Regions from separate parts of the Streptomyces sp. NPDC059037 genome, predicted to be linked through region 1. Evidence: riboswitches for the same ligand, from Rfam matches in the RefSeq annotation. Region 1 holds a riboswitch; each other region holds the start of a gene.
What was found. Region 1 has a riboswitch for cobalamin ahead of ACFWY6_RS07180 (cobalamin biosynthesis protein). Riboswitches for the same ligand answer to the same signal wherever they lie in the genome.
Positions count from the first base shown of each region.

Region 2: it holds a riboswitch for cobalamin, as region 1 does, so the genes downstream of both, metE (5-methyltetrahydropteroyltriglutamate--homocysteine S-methyltransferase) here and ACFWY6_RS07180 (cobalamin biosynthesis protein) in region 1, are expected to answer to the same signal.
Region 3: it holds a riboswitch for cobalamin, as region 1 does, so the genes downstream of both, ACFWY6_RS34225 (ABC transporter substrate-binding protein) here and ACFWY6_RS07180 (cobalamin biosynthesis protein) in region 1, are expected to answer to the same signal.
Region 4: it holds a riboswitch for cobalamin, as region 1 does, so the genes downstream of both, ACFWY6_RS20450 (energy-coupling factor ABC transporter permease) here and ACFWY6_RS07180 (cobalamin biosynthesis protein) in region 1, are expected to answer to the same signal.

Region 1 covers NZ_JBHYIG010000021.1:7,603-11,630, reverse strand. Annotated here, with positions in the region: gene ACFWY6_RS07185 (cobyric acid synthase) at 1-589, opposite strand, end outside; gene ACFWY6_RS07180 (cobalamin biosynthesis protein) at 586-1,587, opposite strand; cobalamin riboswitch at 1,712-1,850, opposite strand; gene ACFWY6_RS07175 (hypothetical protein) at 1,981-2,217, opposite strand; gene ACFWY6_RS07170 (anion permease) at 2,230-3,501, opposite strand; gene ACFWY6_RS07165 (lysozyme) at 3,693-4,028, opposite strand, start outside.
Region 2 covers NZ_JBHYIG010000093.1:11,796-15,823, reverse strand. Annotated here, with positions in the region: gene ACFWY6_RS20470 (transporter substrate-binding domain-containing protein) at 1-771, shown strand, start outside; gene ACFWY6_RS20465 (amino acid ABC transporter permease) at 847-1,512, shown strand; gene ACFWY6_RS20460 (amino acid ABC transporter permease) at 1,509-2,441, shown strand; cobalamin riboswitch at 2,471-2,667, shown strand; gene metE (5-methyltetrahydropteroyltriglutamate--homocysteine S-methyltransferase) at 2,844-4,028, shown strand, end outside.
Region 3 covers NZ_JBHYIG010000231.1:6,577-10,604, forward strand. Annotated here, with positions in the region: gene ACFWY6_RS34215 (helix-turn-helix domain-containing protein) at 1-851, shown strand, start outside; gene ACFWY6_RS34220 (VOC family protein) at 857-1,300, shown strand; cobalamin riboswitch at 1,298-1,485, shown strand; gene ACFWY6_RS34225 (ABC transporter substrate-binding protein) at 1,578-2,591, shown strand; gene ACFWY6_RS34230 (FecCD family ABC transporter permease) at 2,588-3,607, shown strand; gene ACFWY6_RS34235 (ABC transporter ATP-binding protein) at 3,604-4,028, shown strand, end outside.
Region 4 covers NZ_JBHYIG010000093.1:7,730-11,757, forward strand. Annotated here, with positions in the region: gene ACFWY6_RS20435 (energy-coupling factor ABC transporter ATP-binding protein) at 1-809, opposite strand, end outside; gene cbiQ (cobalt ECF transporter T component CbiQ) at 806-1,555, opposite strand; gene ACFWY6_RS20445 (energy-coupling factor ABC transporter substrate-binding protein) at 1,562-1,924, opposite strand; gene ACFWY6_RS20450 (energy-coupling factor ABC transporter permease) at 1,924-2,616, opposite strand; cobalamin riboswitch at 2,645-2,833, opposite strand; gene metE (5-methyltetrahydropteroyltriglutamate--homocysteine S-methyltransferase) at 2,918-4,028, opposite strand, start outside.

The DNA of each region.
Region 1 (4,028 bases):
TGACGAGATACCCGGCGACCAGCTCCTGGTCCTGGGCACTGAGCAGCGCGGTGGTCCCGAAGAAGGAGGCGAAGACGCCACCACGATCAATGTCACCCACGACAACGACGGGGAAGCGGGCAGCCCGAGCGATCCCCATGTTCACGATGTCGGTGCGCCGCAGATTGATCTCGGCGGGACTGCCCGCGCCTTCGCAGATCACGGCGTCATAGCTGCCCCGAAGTTCCTCAAGACATCCCACGACGGTGGAAAGGAGCGCCTCCTGCCGCCCACCGTGATAGCCCCGAGCACTCATCTCTCCGACAGGCTTCCCCATGAGCACCACCTGGCTGCTGCGGTCGCTGCCCGGCTTGAGCAGCACGGGGTTCATCAGCGCGCTCGGCTCGACGCGGGCGGCCTGCGCCTGCATGGCCTGCGCCCGCCCGATCTCGGCGCCTTCGCGCGTGACGAAGGAGTTGAGCGACATGTTCTGCGCCTTGAACGGCGCGACGGAAACCCCTTTGCGAGCCAGCCACCGACAGATCCCGGCGGTGACAACGCTCTTCCCGGCGTCAGAGGTGGTCCCGGCAACCAGTAGTCCGCCACTCACGTATGTCTCCCTTGCTGTGGGCAGGCGTTCCGCAGGGCGGAACGGGTGGGCACAGCCCCAGCTGCCGAGCTCCGATTCCCCCGAGCGGCCATGGCAACCCCCAACGCCAGCAAGCCAACCCGCCGAGACAGCCGCACAGCCCGCTCGATGTCAGCCACGGCAACGTCCCGCCCACCCCCGTTGAGAACAGGCCGATGCTCAACCCGCCCCCCGTACGAGAGAGTCCCCCCGAGCCGCACCCCCAACGCCCCCGCGAAGGCCGCCTCCACAGGCCCCGCATTGGGACTCGGATGCTTGGCGGCATCGTCACGCCAGGCCCGCAGCGCTCCGGAGGGCGAATCCCCAGCAGCAGCCGCCAGCAGGGCGGTAAGCCGGGCTCCCGGCCACCCCAGGACGTCATCGAGCCGAGCGGACGCCCACCCGTACCGGAGGTACCTCGCGGACTTGTGCCCCACCATCGCGTCCAACGTGTTCACGGCCCGAAACCCGACAAGCCCCGGAACGCCAGCCAAGGCCCCCCACACCAGCGCCCCCACGACGGCGTCGGACGTGTTCTCGGCGACGGACTCGACGACGGCCCGCGCGATGCCATCGGCATCCAGCGCCTGCGGATCCCGCCCGCACAGATGCGGCAGCCGCTCCCGCGCCACCTCGACGTCCCCCGCGGCGAGCGCCCCGCCGATGGCCCGCGCCTCACGCCCGAGCGAGGTCCCGCCGACCACGGCCCAGGTCGCGGCGGCGGTCAGCGCGACCGACCCGGCGCGCGAGTGGCGACGTACAAGAGAAGAGGCAAGGGCGGCGGCACCCGCCGCCCCGCCGGCGCACACCACGGCATGCAGCGCACCCCACCCGCGGTGGTCCCGCCACAGGACACGCTCGACGGCACCCGCCGCACGCCCGAACGCGGCGACCGGATGCCCGCGGCGAGGATCACCGAGAAGCAGATCACCGAGGAGCCCGGCGGCGGCGCCGTACGCGAAGTCGCGATCGGCACACATGGGTTCAGCCGACCGTTACGTGAAGGGGAGCGACGGGCCCGGCCTGGACGGGCGGGGGCACAGGAACCGGCAACGGGCGGCCGCGCATGGCGATATGTCCTCACTCAGGGTGTCCGCGCCCTGGTTCGACGTGATCGGCGGGCGAGAGTTCCTGGCTCACGGGGAGTCGTCTCCCCGGTGACAGTGGCGGGACCGCGCCGGATTCGCACCGGCTTCCTCTTCTGCCGCCGTAATGGCTCCGGCAGTCCACCACGCCCCGCGAACGCCCGTCAACTCGCCTTTGACCTGCGACGGGAGAGTGTGCCAAGGCCCACATACGAAGGTGGGGCGCAAGGCGCCGAAGCGTCCTGCACCCCACCTTGAACTCCGTCGTCAGGCGACGAACTCCGGCCGTCAAGCGACGATCAGATAGATCCCGTACGCCACCGCGGCCGTGCACAGCGCGAAGCACAGGTAGGCGCCCGCGCGCGCCGCCACCGCGTTGCCGCCAGCGGCGGAAGTGGCGCCGGAGGTGGCCGCCTCGTGCTTGGAGAGGCCGACGATGCCGAGGGTGAACAGGCCCACCAGGGCCACCGTCACCGCGAGGCTGACTCCGAAGACGGAGCCGAGAGCTGCCCAGTCGATGTCCATGCTGATCTGTCCTTACACCGTGGCGGGCCGGGCGGGATCCGCCACGGAGCCGGTCGGGGCCGGGATGGTGGCCTTGACGTGGTCGTCGTCGGCGGCCGTCGCGGCGGCGCCGGTGGGCGGCGGCGTGACGGCGGCGATCGCGGTGGTCACGACGCCCGCCGGCTCCGCGTCGGAGCCGCCGATCTCGTCGTCCGCGACGTTCGTGTGGTCGACGGCGTTGCGCCGCGAGAGCACCCAGATGACGGCCGAGCCGCCGACCAGGAGCGCCGCGGTCGCCGCGATGCCCCAGGGGCCCTGCTTGGTGAGGAACTCGGCGCCCGCGCCGACCAGGCCGGCGGCCGGGAGCGTCAGACCCCAGGCGACGAACATCCGGGTCGCCGTGGACCAGCGGACCACACCGCCCTTGCGGCCCAGGCCCGCGCCCATCACGGCGCCGGAGCAGGACTGCGTGGTGGAGAGCGAGAAGCCGATGTGCGACGAGGCGAGGATGACCGTCGCGGCGCTGGTCTGGGCGGCGAAGCCCTGCTGCGGCTGGAGGTCGGTGAGGCCCTTGCCCATGGTGCGGATGATGCGCCAGCCGCCCAGGTAGGTGCCGAGCGCGATGGCCACACCGGCCGAGACGATGACCCACATCGGGGGGTTCGCGCCGGGGTTGAGGACGCCGCCGGTGACCAGGGCGAGCGTGATGATGCCCATGGTCTTCTGCGCGTCGTTCGTGCCGTGCGCCAGCGAGACGAGGCCGGCGGAGGCGATCTGGCCCGCGCGGTAGCCCTTGGCGGTCGCCTTGGTGTCGGTGTTGCGGCCGATCCGGTACGTCAGGCGCGTGGCCGCCATCGCGGCGAGACCCGCCACGAGCGGCGCGGCGAGGGCCGGGATCAGGATCTTGGTGACGACGGTGCCGCCGTTGATCGACGACCAGCCCATCGACATGACGGCGGCGCCGATGAGGCCGCCGAAGAGTGCGTGGGAGGAACTGGAGGGCAGGCCCACCAGCCAGGTCAGCAGATTCCAGAGGATCGCGCCCACCAGGGCCGCGAATATGACCTCTGTCTTCAGTCCGTCCTCGTTGACGATGCCGCCAGAGATCGTCTTGGCGACTTCGACGGAGAGGAAAGCTCCGACGAGGTTCAGCACGGCGGACATGGCCACCGCCGTCTTGGGCTTGAGAGCGCCGGTCGAGATGGTGGTAGCCATCGCGTTGGCTGTGTCGTGGAAACCGTTCGTGAAATCGAACACGAGAGCGGTAACGATCACGATCCCGAGGAGAAGCGTGATGTGTTCCATTTACCCAGGCTTCTGTTGGACGTCAGTGGCATGTGGAACGTAGGCAACCTGAGTGAACGGAAAGTGAACTGGGCCGGGCCATGCGGTGACTCGAACGGAAGTGCCGCCGCTCCGCTTGCGTCGCAACCGTGACGGAGATCGTCCGGAGCGGCGGCACGAGGCCCGGAATCCGGGCTTCCAAGGGCTCTTGGCTACCCTCGGGCGAACCTCTTCAACTGGTTCATCGAGCCGTTGAAGAGATTCTGATCACCCGGCAGCCTGCCGCTGTTGTCGTACTGCCAGATGGTCAAGTACGACCACCCCTTGGGCAGCGTCCCCGACGTCGACGACCAGCGCGCGAGCCACAGTGCGTGATTCGCCCCGAAGGCGCGGCTGCCGCCCGTGCAGTTGTTCCACCACTTGGTGGTCGTGTAGATCACGGGACGGCGCCCCGTCTGGCGCTGCACCTCGTTGCTGAACGACTTGATCCAGTTGACCATGCCGGTCTTGCTGAGGCCGTAGCACTTGCGTTTGCTGTACGGATTGTG
Region 2 (4,028 bases), on a different contig from region 1:
AGTTCGGACGACGACGGCGGCGGCGACACGAGCTCGGACGGCAAGAAGATCACCATCGGCATCAAGTTCGACCAGCCGGGCATCGGCCTGAAGACGCCGGACGGCAAGTACACGGGCTTCGACGTCGACGTGGCCACCTACGTCGCCAAGGAGCTGGGACACGACCCCGGCGACATCGAGTGGAAGGAAGCCAAGAGCGCCGACCGCGAGACGCTGCTCGAGCGCGGTGACGTCGACTTCATCGCCGCCTCGTACTCGATCAACCCCGAGCGCGAGAAGAAGGTCGACTTCGCAGGCCCCTACCTCCTGGCACACCAGGACGTCCTGATCCGGGCGGACGACGACTCCATCACGAAGCCCGCGGACCTCAACAACAAGAAGCTCTGCTCGGTCACGGGCTCCACATCCGCGCAGAACGTCAAGGACAAGATCGCGCCGCAGGCCCAGCTGCAGGAGTACGGCGGCTACTCGGAGTGCCTGACCGGCCTGGAGAACAAGGTCATCGACGCCCTGACCACCGATGACTCGATCCTCGCCGGTTATGCCGCGCAGCCCGAGTTCAAGGGCAAGTTCAAGCTCGGCGGATTCAAGCTGAGCAACGAGAACTACGGCATCGGCGTAGAGAAGGGCAGCGATCTCAAGGCGCAGATCAACACCGCCCTGGAGAAGATGGTCAAGGACGGCGCCTGGGACGACGCCGTCAAGAAGAACTTCGGCCCGGCCAACTACAAGAACGAGCCCGCACCGAAGATCGGCGTCATCGTCAGCTGAGGCGGGTGACCCGAGGCGCGCCGTCCTCGCGGCGGCGCGCGTCGCCCCTTCACGTACGCGGAAGGCCGGGAGACCGTGTTCGACTTTCTCGAAGGCTACGACCTGCTGGCTGCCTTCTGGGTGACGGTGCAGCTCACCTTCTACTCCGCCATCGGTGCCCTGATCTGGGGAACGGTGCTGGCCGCCATGCGCGTCAGTCCCGTGCCGCTGATGCGTGGCTTCGGCACCGCCTACGTCAACGTGGTCCGGAACATCCCGCTCACCGTGATCATCGTCTTCACCTCGCTGGGCCTGTTCCAGACGCTCGGCGTCACCCTCGGCGCCGACGACTTCACGACGATCAACTTCCGGCTCGCCGTGCTCGGTCTGATCGTCTACACCGCGTCGTTCGTCTGTGAGGCGCTGCGGTCCGGCATCAACACGGTGCCCATGGGCCAGACGGAGGCGGCGCGTGCCATCGGCCTGAACTTCCCCCAGGTGCTGAGGCTCATCGTTCTTCCGCAGGCCTTCCGTTCCGTGGTGGGCCCACTGGCGAACGTACTGATCGCCCTGACCAAGAACACCACGGTGGCCGCCGCGATCGGCGTCGCCGAGGCGGCGGCGCTGATGCGGGAGATGATCGAGAACGAGGCTCAACTCATCCTCATCTCCGCCATCTTCGCGTTCGGATTCATCTGCCTCACCCTCCCGACCGGGCTGTTCCTCGGCTGGGTGAGCAAGAAGGTGTCGGTGAGGCGATGAGTGCGCAGAACGTCCTGTACGACGCCCCGGGGCCGCGCGCCAAGCGGCGCAATGTGCTGCTCACGGTGGTGTTCCTGATCGCACTCGCCGCCCTGATCTGGTGGGTGGTCCAGAGCCTCGCCGACAAGAACCAGCTCGAGTGGGTCAAATGGCGGCCCTTCTTCACGGACTCCCGGGCCTGGGAGACGTACATCCTGCCGGGGCTCAAGAACACGCTCATCGCCGCTGCACTGTCCATGGTCATCGCGCTGCCGCTCGGGGCGCTGTTCGGCATCGCCCGGCTCTCGGACCACTGGTGGGTGCGGGGCGCGGCGGGCACCGTCGTGGAGTTCTTCCGCGCCATCCCGGTGCTGATCCTGATGCTCTTCGCGAACGCGGCGTACTCCGAGTACACCGACATCAGCCCCGCCAGCCGGCCGCTCTACGCCGTCGTCACCGGTCTCGTCCTCTACAACGCCTCCGTACTCGCGGAGATCGTACGAGCCGGAATCCTGTCCCTGCCCCGCGGCCAGACCGACGCGGCCAAGGCGATCGGCATGCGCAAGAACCAGGTCATGCGCCACGTGCTGCTGCCGCAGTCGGTCACCGCGATGCTCCCGGCGATCGTCAGCCAGCTGGTGGTCATCGTGAAGGACACCGCGCTGGGCGGCGCGCTGATCGGGTTCTCCGAACTCCTCGCGTCGGTCCGCCCGATGAGCGCGAACTACGGCGCCAACACCATCGCCAGCTTCACCGTGGTCTCGGTGATCTTCGTCGTACTGAACTTCGCGCTCACATCCTTCGCGAGCTGGCTGGAAGGCAGGCTGCGGCGCGGCAAGAAGTCCACCGGCGCGGTGGTCACCGCGGACGCGGTCGAGACGCTTGCGACACCGGGCGAGCACTTGGGCCGTGACGATCTCGGGGGAACGGACGGCACCTCCAGCAAGTGACCACGTACGTATAGGCTGCCCCACGCAGCTGGTTCGCCCTGTCCGCCAGGCAGGCGCGTCGTAAGAGGGAACCCGGTGGGAATCCGGGACTGCCCCGCAGCGGTGAGCGGGAACGACCGCCGTCATACGCACTGGATTCGCCTGCGGATCCGGGAAGCGACGGCCAGTAGGTGCCTCGTCCTCCTTCGGGAGGGCTCGGCGGGCCCGTGAGTCCGAAGACCTGCCACTGCCCGTGCGCGAAGGAGCGCACGGCATCTCGGTGACCTCGAGGGCGGGTCGGCGGCGGAAGCGAGCATCCCCACCCAGGGGCAATCCCATGCCAGGGGCTCGGCTTCCTCGCCCTTTCTTCGCGCCCTCGTCCCGTCCCGGGAATCAGGACGAGTACTCGCGAAGGAGAGTTCCGTGACCGCCGCATCCACCGACACATCCACCGGCACATCCGCGGCCCGCACTGCCGAGGCCACCGTGTACGGCTATCCCCGGCAAGGCGCCGACCGGGAACTGAAGAAGGCCATCGAGGGGTACTGGAAGGGGCGGGTCGGCGCGGACGAACTGCGCCGGACCGCCGCCGAGTTGCGCCGCGACAACTGGCGGCAGCTCGTCGACGCCGGGATTCACGAAGTGCCGACCGGGGACTTCTCGTACTACGACCATGTCCTGGACACCAGCGTCATGGTGGGCGCCGTCCCGGACCGTCATCGTGCCGCCGTCGAAGCCGATCCGCTCGACGGGTACTTCGCCATGGCACGCGGCACCCAGGACGTGGCGCCCCTTGAGATGACCAAGTGGTTCGACACCAACTACCACTATCTCGTGCCCGAGTTGGGGCCCGATGTCGTGTTCGGCGCCGACTCGCGCAAGCAGGTCGCCGAGCTGGCCGAGGCCGTCGCGCTCGGGCACACCGGGCGGCCCGTCCTCGTCGGTCCCGTCACCTATCTGCTGCTCGCCAAGCCCGCCCCCGGCGTCGCCCCGGACTTCGAGCCGCTGACGCTCCTCGACCGGCTGCTTCCGGTGTACGCCGAGGTCCTCGCCGATCTGCGGGCCGCGGGCGCCGAGTGGGTTCAGCTGGACGAGCCCGCCCTGGTGCAGGACCGCAGCCCGGCCGAACTGAACGCCGTCGCCCGGGCCTACCGCCATCTCGGCGCGCTCACCGACCGGCCCCGACTGCTCGTCGCCTCCTATTTCGACCGGCTCGGAGAGGCCCTGCCCGTCCTCGCGAAGGCTCCCGTCGACGGCCTCGCCATCGACTTCACCGGGCCCGCCGCCGCCAATCTCGACGATCTCGCCGCCGTCGGCGGTCTGCCCGGCAAGCGTCTTGTCGCCGGCGTCGTCGACGGCCGCAATGTGTGGATCAACGACCTGGGGAAGTCCCTGGCCGTGCTCGGTACGTTGCTCGGGCTCGCCGGGCGCGTCGACGTGGCCGCCTCCTGCTCCCTGCTGCACGTCCCGCTGGACGCCGACGCCGAGAAGGGGCTTGATCCGCAGATCGCCCGCTGGCTGGCCTTCGCCCGGCAGAAGACCGGCGAGATCGCCACCCTCGCCCGTGGCCTGGGGGAAGGAACCGGGGCCATTGCCGCCCGACTCGCC
Region 3 (4,028 bases), on a different contig from region 1:
GCGAGTTCGTGCGGGCCGTCCCGCGGCTCGACGGCATGGTCGTGTCCGCGGTCGGCTACCGCACCACGGGCGAGCGGCCCGGCCTGCACCGCGGCCTGCCATCCCCGTATCTGACCCTGATCTTCTCGTTCGACGGCCCGGTCGTCAGCGGCCTCACCCCCGAGCAGGCGGGCGGCGCCGACGCGATCAGCTCCGACATCGTCCTCGGCGGTCTGCACCAGTCACCGGCGTACGTCGTCAAGCCCGAGCACGAGGCGGGCATCCAGCTCGCCGTGCATCCGCTCGCCGCCCGCGCCCTGTTCGGCGTACCGGCCGCCGAACTCGCCGGTGACATCGTCACGTCCGGCACGGAGGTGATGGGGCGCCGCGCCGCCGACGTACGCGAGCTGCTGTGCGAGCGGGACACCTGGGAGGAGCGATTCGCCGCCCTGTCCGCCTACTTGAGGCAGCGCGTCGCCACCGGCGACGCCCGCGGATCCGTCCGCCCCGAGGTCGCCGAGGCCTGGGCCTGGCTGGCCAGGCACCGGGGCGCGGGCACGCTCGGCGGTCTCTCCCGGCACGTCGCGCTCAGCGAGCGCAGGCTCACCGCCCTCTTCCGCGCCGAGACGGGGATCGGCCCCAAGCAGGCCGCCCGCCTGATGCGCTTCCAGCGCGCGCGGAACACCGTCGTGCGCTCCGTCGCCGCGGGCGCCGCGCCCGATCTGGCGCGGGTCGCCGCGGACTGCGGCTTTTACGACCACTCCCACCTGGTGCGGGACTTCCGGCAGTACACCGGCACGAGCCCCAGCGGCTGGCTGGCCGAAGAGTGCCGGAATATCCAAGCCGGGAGCCATGGCGGGGGCGAAGAGTAGGGGCCATGAACACCACCGAGAAGCAGCAGACCGAGACCGCAGCCACCCCCGCGGGACGCGCCCCCGACGTCTGGCCGACCCTCCAGGCCCACGACGCACCCGCCCTGATCGACTTCCTCGTCGGCACGGTCGGCTTCCTGCGCACCGCCGTCTACGAGGACGGCGACCGGGTGGCCCACGCCGAGCTCGACTGGCCCGAGGGCGGGGCGGTCATGCTCGGCTCGTACGACGAGAAGGCCGAGGCCTTGTGCCTCAAGCCGGGCACCTTCGGCGCGTACGTCGTCACGGACCATGTCGACGATCTCTACGGGCGCCTCACCGACGCCGGGGTGAAGATCATCCGCGAGATCGAGGACCAGCCGTACGGCAGCCGGGAGTTCGCGATCGCCGACCCGGAGGGCAACAAGTGGTCCTTCGGCACCTACCGCGGCTCGCCCCGGCCCGCGTGATAATTTGCGCACGCCAGTCAAACCCACACCAGGGCCAGGGAATCCGGTGCGAATCCGGAACTGACGCGCAGCGGTGAGGGGGAACGGGCGGGGCCACGGCCACTGGGCGTCCACGGACGCCTGGGAAGGCGCCCCGCCCGGCCGATCCCCGAGTCCGAAGACCTGCTGGCACCTTTGTCCGCGCACCGGGCGGCGGAGGTGATCAAGCAGGCCAGGCTCCGCGTATGAGCCATGAGACTCAAGGGATCGTGTGTCCTCCACAGCCCGTCGTGTACGTATGCCCGTCCTCCTCGGCACGGCCCTGGCCGTCACGCTGACCTCCTGCGGCGGCTCGCCGACCCCCTCCACCACGGACAAGAAGGCCGCCGGCTACCCGCTGACCCTCACCTCCTGCGGCAAGAAGTCGCAGATCAAGGCGGAGCCGCAGCGGGCGGTCTCCCTCGACCAGGGCTCCACGGAGATCCTGCTCTCCCTCGGCCTCGCCGACCGCATGGCAGGCACCGGCACCTGGACCGACCCGGTCCTGAAGGGCCTGGAGAAGGACAACGCCAAGGTCGAGCGCCTCTCCGACCGCTACCCCTCCTTCGAGAAGGTCCTTGCCCAGGAGCCGGACTTCGTGACCGCCTCCTTCCTGGCGACGGTGAGCAAGGGCGGCGTCGCCGACCGCGCCAAGTTCACCGAGCTCGGCGTCCCCTCGTACGTCTCGCCCACCGACTGCGCGGGCAAGGACAACACCGGCGACGGCGACGGCAGCCGCGTCAAGGCGCTCACCATGGACACGGTGTACGGCGAAGTGCGCGACCTTGCGCGGGCGTTCGGGGTCCAGAAGCGCGGCGAGCGCCTGGTCGCCGGCCTGAAGTCCCGCCTGGCGAAGGCCAAGCAGGACATCGACGCCTCCGACACCACGCTCCTCTACTGGTTCTCCGACTCCAAGGCCCCCTACATGGCGGGCTGCTGCGGCGCCCCCGGCATCATCACGCGCGAGCTCGGCGCCAAGAACGTCTTCGACGACACCCGCGAGGAGTGGCCCCAGATCAACTGGGAGACGGTGGCGGACCGCGACCCCGACGTCCTGGTCATCGGCGACCTCACCCGCAAGGCGCAGACGGCCGAGAGCGCGAAGAAGAAGATCGAGTTCCTGGAGTCCAACCCGGTCACCAAGAACCTGACCGCCGTGAAGAAGAAGCGGTACGTCCTGCTCAGCGGCCAGGCGATGAACCCCACGATCCGGACCGTGGACGGGGTGGAGCAAGTGGCCGCCGCGCTGCGCGAGTTCGGGCTCGCCAAGTGACGCTCGCGCGCGGCGCCCTGTTGTGGGCGGCGGGCGCCGCCGCGCTCGCGCTCTCCATAGCGGTGGCCGTCACGATCGGCCCCGCCGCCATCTCCGTACCGGATGTGTTCTCGGCGGTCGTGGCGCACCTCGGCGGGGGAGAGACGGGGCTCACGCCGCTGCGGGACGGCATCGTCTGGAACCTGCGGATGCCGCGCACCCTGCTCGCCGCGGTGTGCGGCGCGGGCCTCGCGGTCTGCGGGACGGTCCTCCAGTCCCTCCTGCGCAACCCGCTCGCGGACCCCTTCGTCCTCGGCGTCTCCTCCGGGGCGTCCACGGGAGCGGTCGCGGTCGTCGTCCTCGGTCTCGGCGGGGGAGTCGTCTCGGTCTCGGCGGGCGCCTTCGCCGGCGCCCTGTGCTCCTTCGCCCTGGTCCTGCTGCTCAGCCATGCGCTGGGCGGGAGCACCGACCGCGTCGTGCTCTCCGGCGTCGCGGCCATGCAGCTGTTCTCGGCGCTCACCTCGTTCGTGATCCTGACCGCCGCCGACGCGGAGACGACGCGCGGGGTGCTGTTCTGGCTCCTCGGCTCGCTCAGCGGGGTGGGCTGGACGGACGTATGGATCTGCGCCGCGGTCCTCCTGGCGGCGCTCACCGTCTGCCTGGCGCAGGCCCGCACGCTGGACGCCTTCGCGTTCGGCCAGGACGCGGCGGCGACGCTGGGCGTCCACGTGGCCCGCACCCGTCTGATCCTGCTCTCCGTCACCGCCCTGCTGACGGGGGTCCTGGTCAGCAGCGCGGGCGCCATCGGCTTCGTCGGCCTTGTCCTGCCGCACGCGGCCCGCGCGGTGGTCGGCTCCGGGCACGCGCGACTGCTCCCGGTCACGGCGCTCGCGGGCGCGGTGTTCCTGGTGTGGGTGGACACACTGGCCCGCACGGTCCTTGACCCGCAGGAGGTGCCGGTGGGAGTCGTGACGTCCCTGATCGGCGTCCCTGCGTTCGTCCTGGTCCTCTACCGCACGCGGAAGGCCGCGATATGACCGCCGGACTGCGGGCGGACCGGGTCAGCCGCCGGGCGGGCGGCCGCCTCATCGTCGACGGGGTGAGCATCGCCCCGCCGCCGGGCGCGACGGTCGGCCTCCTCGGCCCCAACGGCTCGGGCAAGTCCACCCTCCTGCGCCTGCTCGCCGGTGTCCTCTCCCCGGCCTCGGGGGTGGTCACCCTGGACGGCCGCCCGCTGCCGGAACTCGGCCGCCGTACGGTGGCCCGCAGAGTGGCCGTGGTCGACCAACACTCCGTGACCCAGGTCGACTTGACCGTACGAGACGTCGTACGCCTGGGCCGCATCCCGCACCGCAGGGCCTGGTCCCCGCCCTCGGCGCAGGACGACGAGGCGGTGTCCGATGCCCTCGCCCGCACCGGCCTCACCGACCGCGCCGCCCAGTCCTGGCACACCCTCTC
Region 4 (4,028 bases), on a different contig from region 1:
GTCTCCGCGAGCAGCCCGTGCGCGTGCAGCAGATCGCGCACGGCGATCCCCCACGGCAGGTGGAGGCCTGCCTGGGACAGCAGATCGCGCCGGGCCAGCGACTGCGCGACCGGCCCGGTGCGCACCCCCGAGGGGGTGAGCAGCGCCGCGTCGTCCGCCCAGCGCAGGGCCAGGTCCACGTCGTGGGTCGCCATGACCACGGTCGTCCCCGAGTCCCGCAGCCGTTGCAGGGTGGCGAGGAGGCGTTCCTGCCCGTCGGGGTCGAGCCCCGCGGTCGGCTCGTCGAGGATCAGTACGCGCGGGCGCATCGCCACCGCACCGGCGATGGCGGTCCGTTTGCGCTGGCCGTAGGAGAGCAGATGGGTGGGGCGGTCGGCCAGGGCGCCGATGTCCAGTGCGCCGAGCGCTTCGGCGACCCGTGCGCGGACCTCCGCGTCGGGCAGGCCGAGGTTCAACGGGCCGAAGGACACGTCCTGTTCGACCGACGCGGCGAACAGCTGGTCGTCCGGGTCCTGGACGACGAGCTGAACGGTCGTACGCAGCCGCGTAAGACCCTTGCGGTCGTACGTCACACGGCTCCCGTCGACCGTCAACTCACCGGCATCCGGGCGCAGTCCACCGCTGAGCAGCCGCATCAGGGTGGTCTTGCCGCTGCCGTTGCGTCCGAGCAGCGCGAGGGCACGTCCCTCGACGATGTCGAAGTCGAGGCCGTCGAGCACGGTGGGGCCGTCCTCGTACGCGTACGAAGCCGCGCGCAGAGCCACCAGGGACTCGCCCCGCGGCGTGGGAGGAGCGCTCGGCTCGCTCATGGAAGAAGCCTTTCGAGTACGAGGGTGAGGGCCACCAGGGCCACGAGAAGTGCCGCGCTCGCGGTCACGAAGGGCCGGGAGACCCGGGCCTCGGGCACCAGCACCCGCAGCGTCCCGTCGTAGCCCCGTCCGGCGAGGCCCGCCTGCAGCCGGCTCGCCCGGTCGAAGGCCCGCACGAACGCGGTGGCGCCGAGCCCGGCGAGCGACCGCCAGGTGGCGGCCCGGGTGGTGTGCCCGAGCCGCGCTGCCTGCGCCTGCCGGATCCGCGTCATGGAGTCCAGGAGCAGAAAGCTCATCCGGTACGTGACGAGCGCCACGTCCACGACCGGCGCCGGCACGCCCGCCTTGACCAGGCGGGGCAGCAGGTCCGACATCGGCGTGGTGAAGGCGAAGAGCAGGACGCCGAGGGAGGCCGCGGAGGTGCGCAGGAGCAGACCGCCCGCGCGCGCCGGGCCGCCGTCGGCGAGCGTGATGAACCCTTCCGGGCCTGCGATCTGGATGAGCAGGGTCAGGGCGCCGGTGACGCAGAAGCCGAGCGGTACGCGGTAGGCGCGCCACAGCTTGCGGGGCGGCACGCCCGCCGGGCCGAGCAGCACGGCGAGCGCGGCGACCAGGACGAGGGCGGCGCCCGGCCAGGGCGGCAGGGAGACCGCGAGGGCGGTGAGCCCGAGCCCGAGCACGGCCTTGTCCACGGGGTGGCGGCGCCGCCAGCGACTGCTGTGCGCCGCCGCGTCGATGGGCAGCACGCCGGCTCAGACCTGCTCGGTCTGGGGCCGGGTGTCCTCCGCGTCCGCGCCCGCAGCCTCCGCCAGGGCACGTTCGGCACCCTGGCGGCGTCCCTTGCGCAGCCCGAAGTAGTAGGCGAGGACGCCCGCGCCGAGCGCCGCCTGGAGGGAGAAGAGCGCCGATTCGATCTCCCCGGACGGGGGTTCGTACAGGGGCGAGAACCACGGCTCGTACTCGGGGTCGTTCTCGGTGATCGCCGTCTCCGCCTGGGCGTCGGCGCCGGTGAACGGCTCTTCCTTGTCGTCGCCGAGGCCGAGGGCCAGGGGCAGCACAGCGAGTGCGGCGACGATGAGCAGGAGCAGGGTGTTGATCTTCGCGTTGCGGCTCATCAGGCACTGGCCTCCGTCTCGGACTTCTTACCCTGGAGCAGCACGCCGAGCCGGGTGAGCTCGCCCTTGCTGGACTGCACGAGGAGCCGCATCACCAGGACGGTGAGCAGTCCCTCGCTGACCGCAAGGGGGATCTGCGTGACGGCGAAGATGCCGCCGAACTTGCCCAGGGCGCCGATGAATCCGCTGGAGGGGTCGGGGAACGCCAGGGCCAGCTGGACGCTGGTGACGCAGTACGTCGACAGGTCGGCGACGAACGCCCCGAAGAACACGGCCACCATGAGCGGTACGTCGTATCTCTTCAGGAGCCGGTAGACGGCGTATCCGGCCCATGGCCCGATGATCGCCATGGAGAACACATTGGCGCCGAGCGTGGTGAGCCCGCCGTGGGCGAGCAGCAGAGCCTGGAACAGAAGGGTGATGGTGCCGAGCACCGTCATGATCGGCGGCCGGAACAGGATCGCGCCGAGCCCGGTCCCCGTCGGATGCGAGCAACTGCCCGTAACAGAAGGGATTTTCAGGGCGGAGAGGACAAAGGTGAAGGCTCCGGACGCGCCGAGGAGCAGGGTGCTCTCGGGGTGCTCCTTGACTTCACGGGTGAGGGAACGGACTCCGTGGACGACGAACGGCGCGGACGCGACACTCCAGGCGATCGCGTGCGCCGGGGGGAGGAAACCCTCGGCTATGTGCATGGCTGAACAGACCTCTCCAGCACCTCGTGGATGGACAACGCGCCTTGACCGGTCTCCTGGCTGACGGGTCGTACCGCCCGGACTCCGCCTTCCCGGGTACGTGAGCACCCAGTGGCTGCCCCGCAGGGGGCTGGAGCCGGACTTTCCCGATCACAGTGGCGAGGGCCGCACCGGCATCACACCGGATTTCCCGAGCACCAAGGCGTGGTGACACTAGTGCGCCACGTGAGGCGTGACAACTCGCACGGCGGGCGCAGTGGTGGCACACGCAAGCGCACACCACCACCGCGTACGCCCCTGGTCAGAGGGTGGAACGGAGCTCGCGCGCGGCGGCGACCAGGTTCTCGAGGGCGGCGCGGACCTCGGTCCAGCCCCGGGTCTTCAGACCGCAGTCCGGGTTGACCCAGAGCCGCTCCGGCGCGATCGCCTCAAGTCCCTTGCGCAGCAAGGCAGTCACCTCTTCGGCGTCGGGCACGCGCGGGGAGTGGATGTCGTACACGCCGGGCCCGACCTCGCGGGGATAGCCGGACGCGCCGAGTTCGTCGGCGACCTGCATGTGCGAGCGGGCCGCCTCCAGGCTGATGACATCGGCGTCGAGGTCGTCGATGGCCTGGAGGATGTCGCCGAACTCGGCGTAGCACATGTGGGTGTGGATCTGGCTGTCCGGCCGTACGCCGCTCGTGCTGAGCCGGAAGGACTCGGTGGCCCAGGCGAGATACCCGCCGTGGTCGGCGGCGCGCAGCGGCAGCGTCTCGCGCAGCGCGGGCTCATCCACCTGGATCACCGAACTCCCCGCCGCCTCCAGGTCGTTGACCTCGTCGCGCAGGGCGAGCGCGACCTGGCGTGCGGTGTCGGCGAGGGGCTGGTCGTCGCGGACGAAGGACCAGGCGAGCATGGTGACCGGGCCGGTGAGCATGCCCTTGACCGGCTGCCGTGTGAGCGACTGGGCGTACGCGGTCCAGCGCACCGTCATCGGCTCGGGGCGGGAGATGTCGCCGGCCAGGATCGGCGGACGGACATAGCGCGTCCCGTAGGACTGGACCCAGCCGTGCTGCGTGGCGAGATATCCGGTGAGCCGCTCGGCGAAGTACTGCACCATGTCGTTGCGTTCGGGCTCGCCGTGCACCAGGACGTCGATGCCGGTCTTCTCCTGGAAGGAGATGACCTCGCGGATCTCGGCCTCGATGCGCTCCTCGTACGTGGCCGCGCCGATGCGGCCGGCGCGCAGGTCGGCGCGGGCGGTGCGCAGTTCGCCGGTCTGCGGGAAGGAGCCGATGGACGTCGTCGGCAACAGCGGAAGGCGCAGCCGTTCGCGCTGGGCGGCGACCCGCTCGGCGTACGTCTGGGAACGGCGGGTGTCCGCGTCGGTGACGGCCGCGGCGCGGGCGCGCACCACCGGGTCGCGGGTGAGC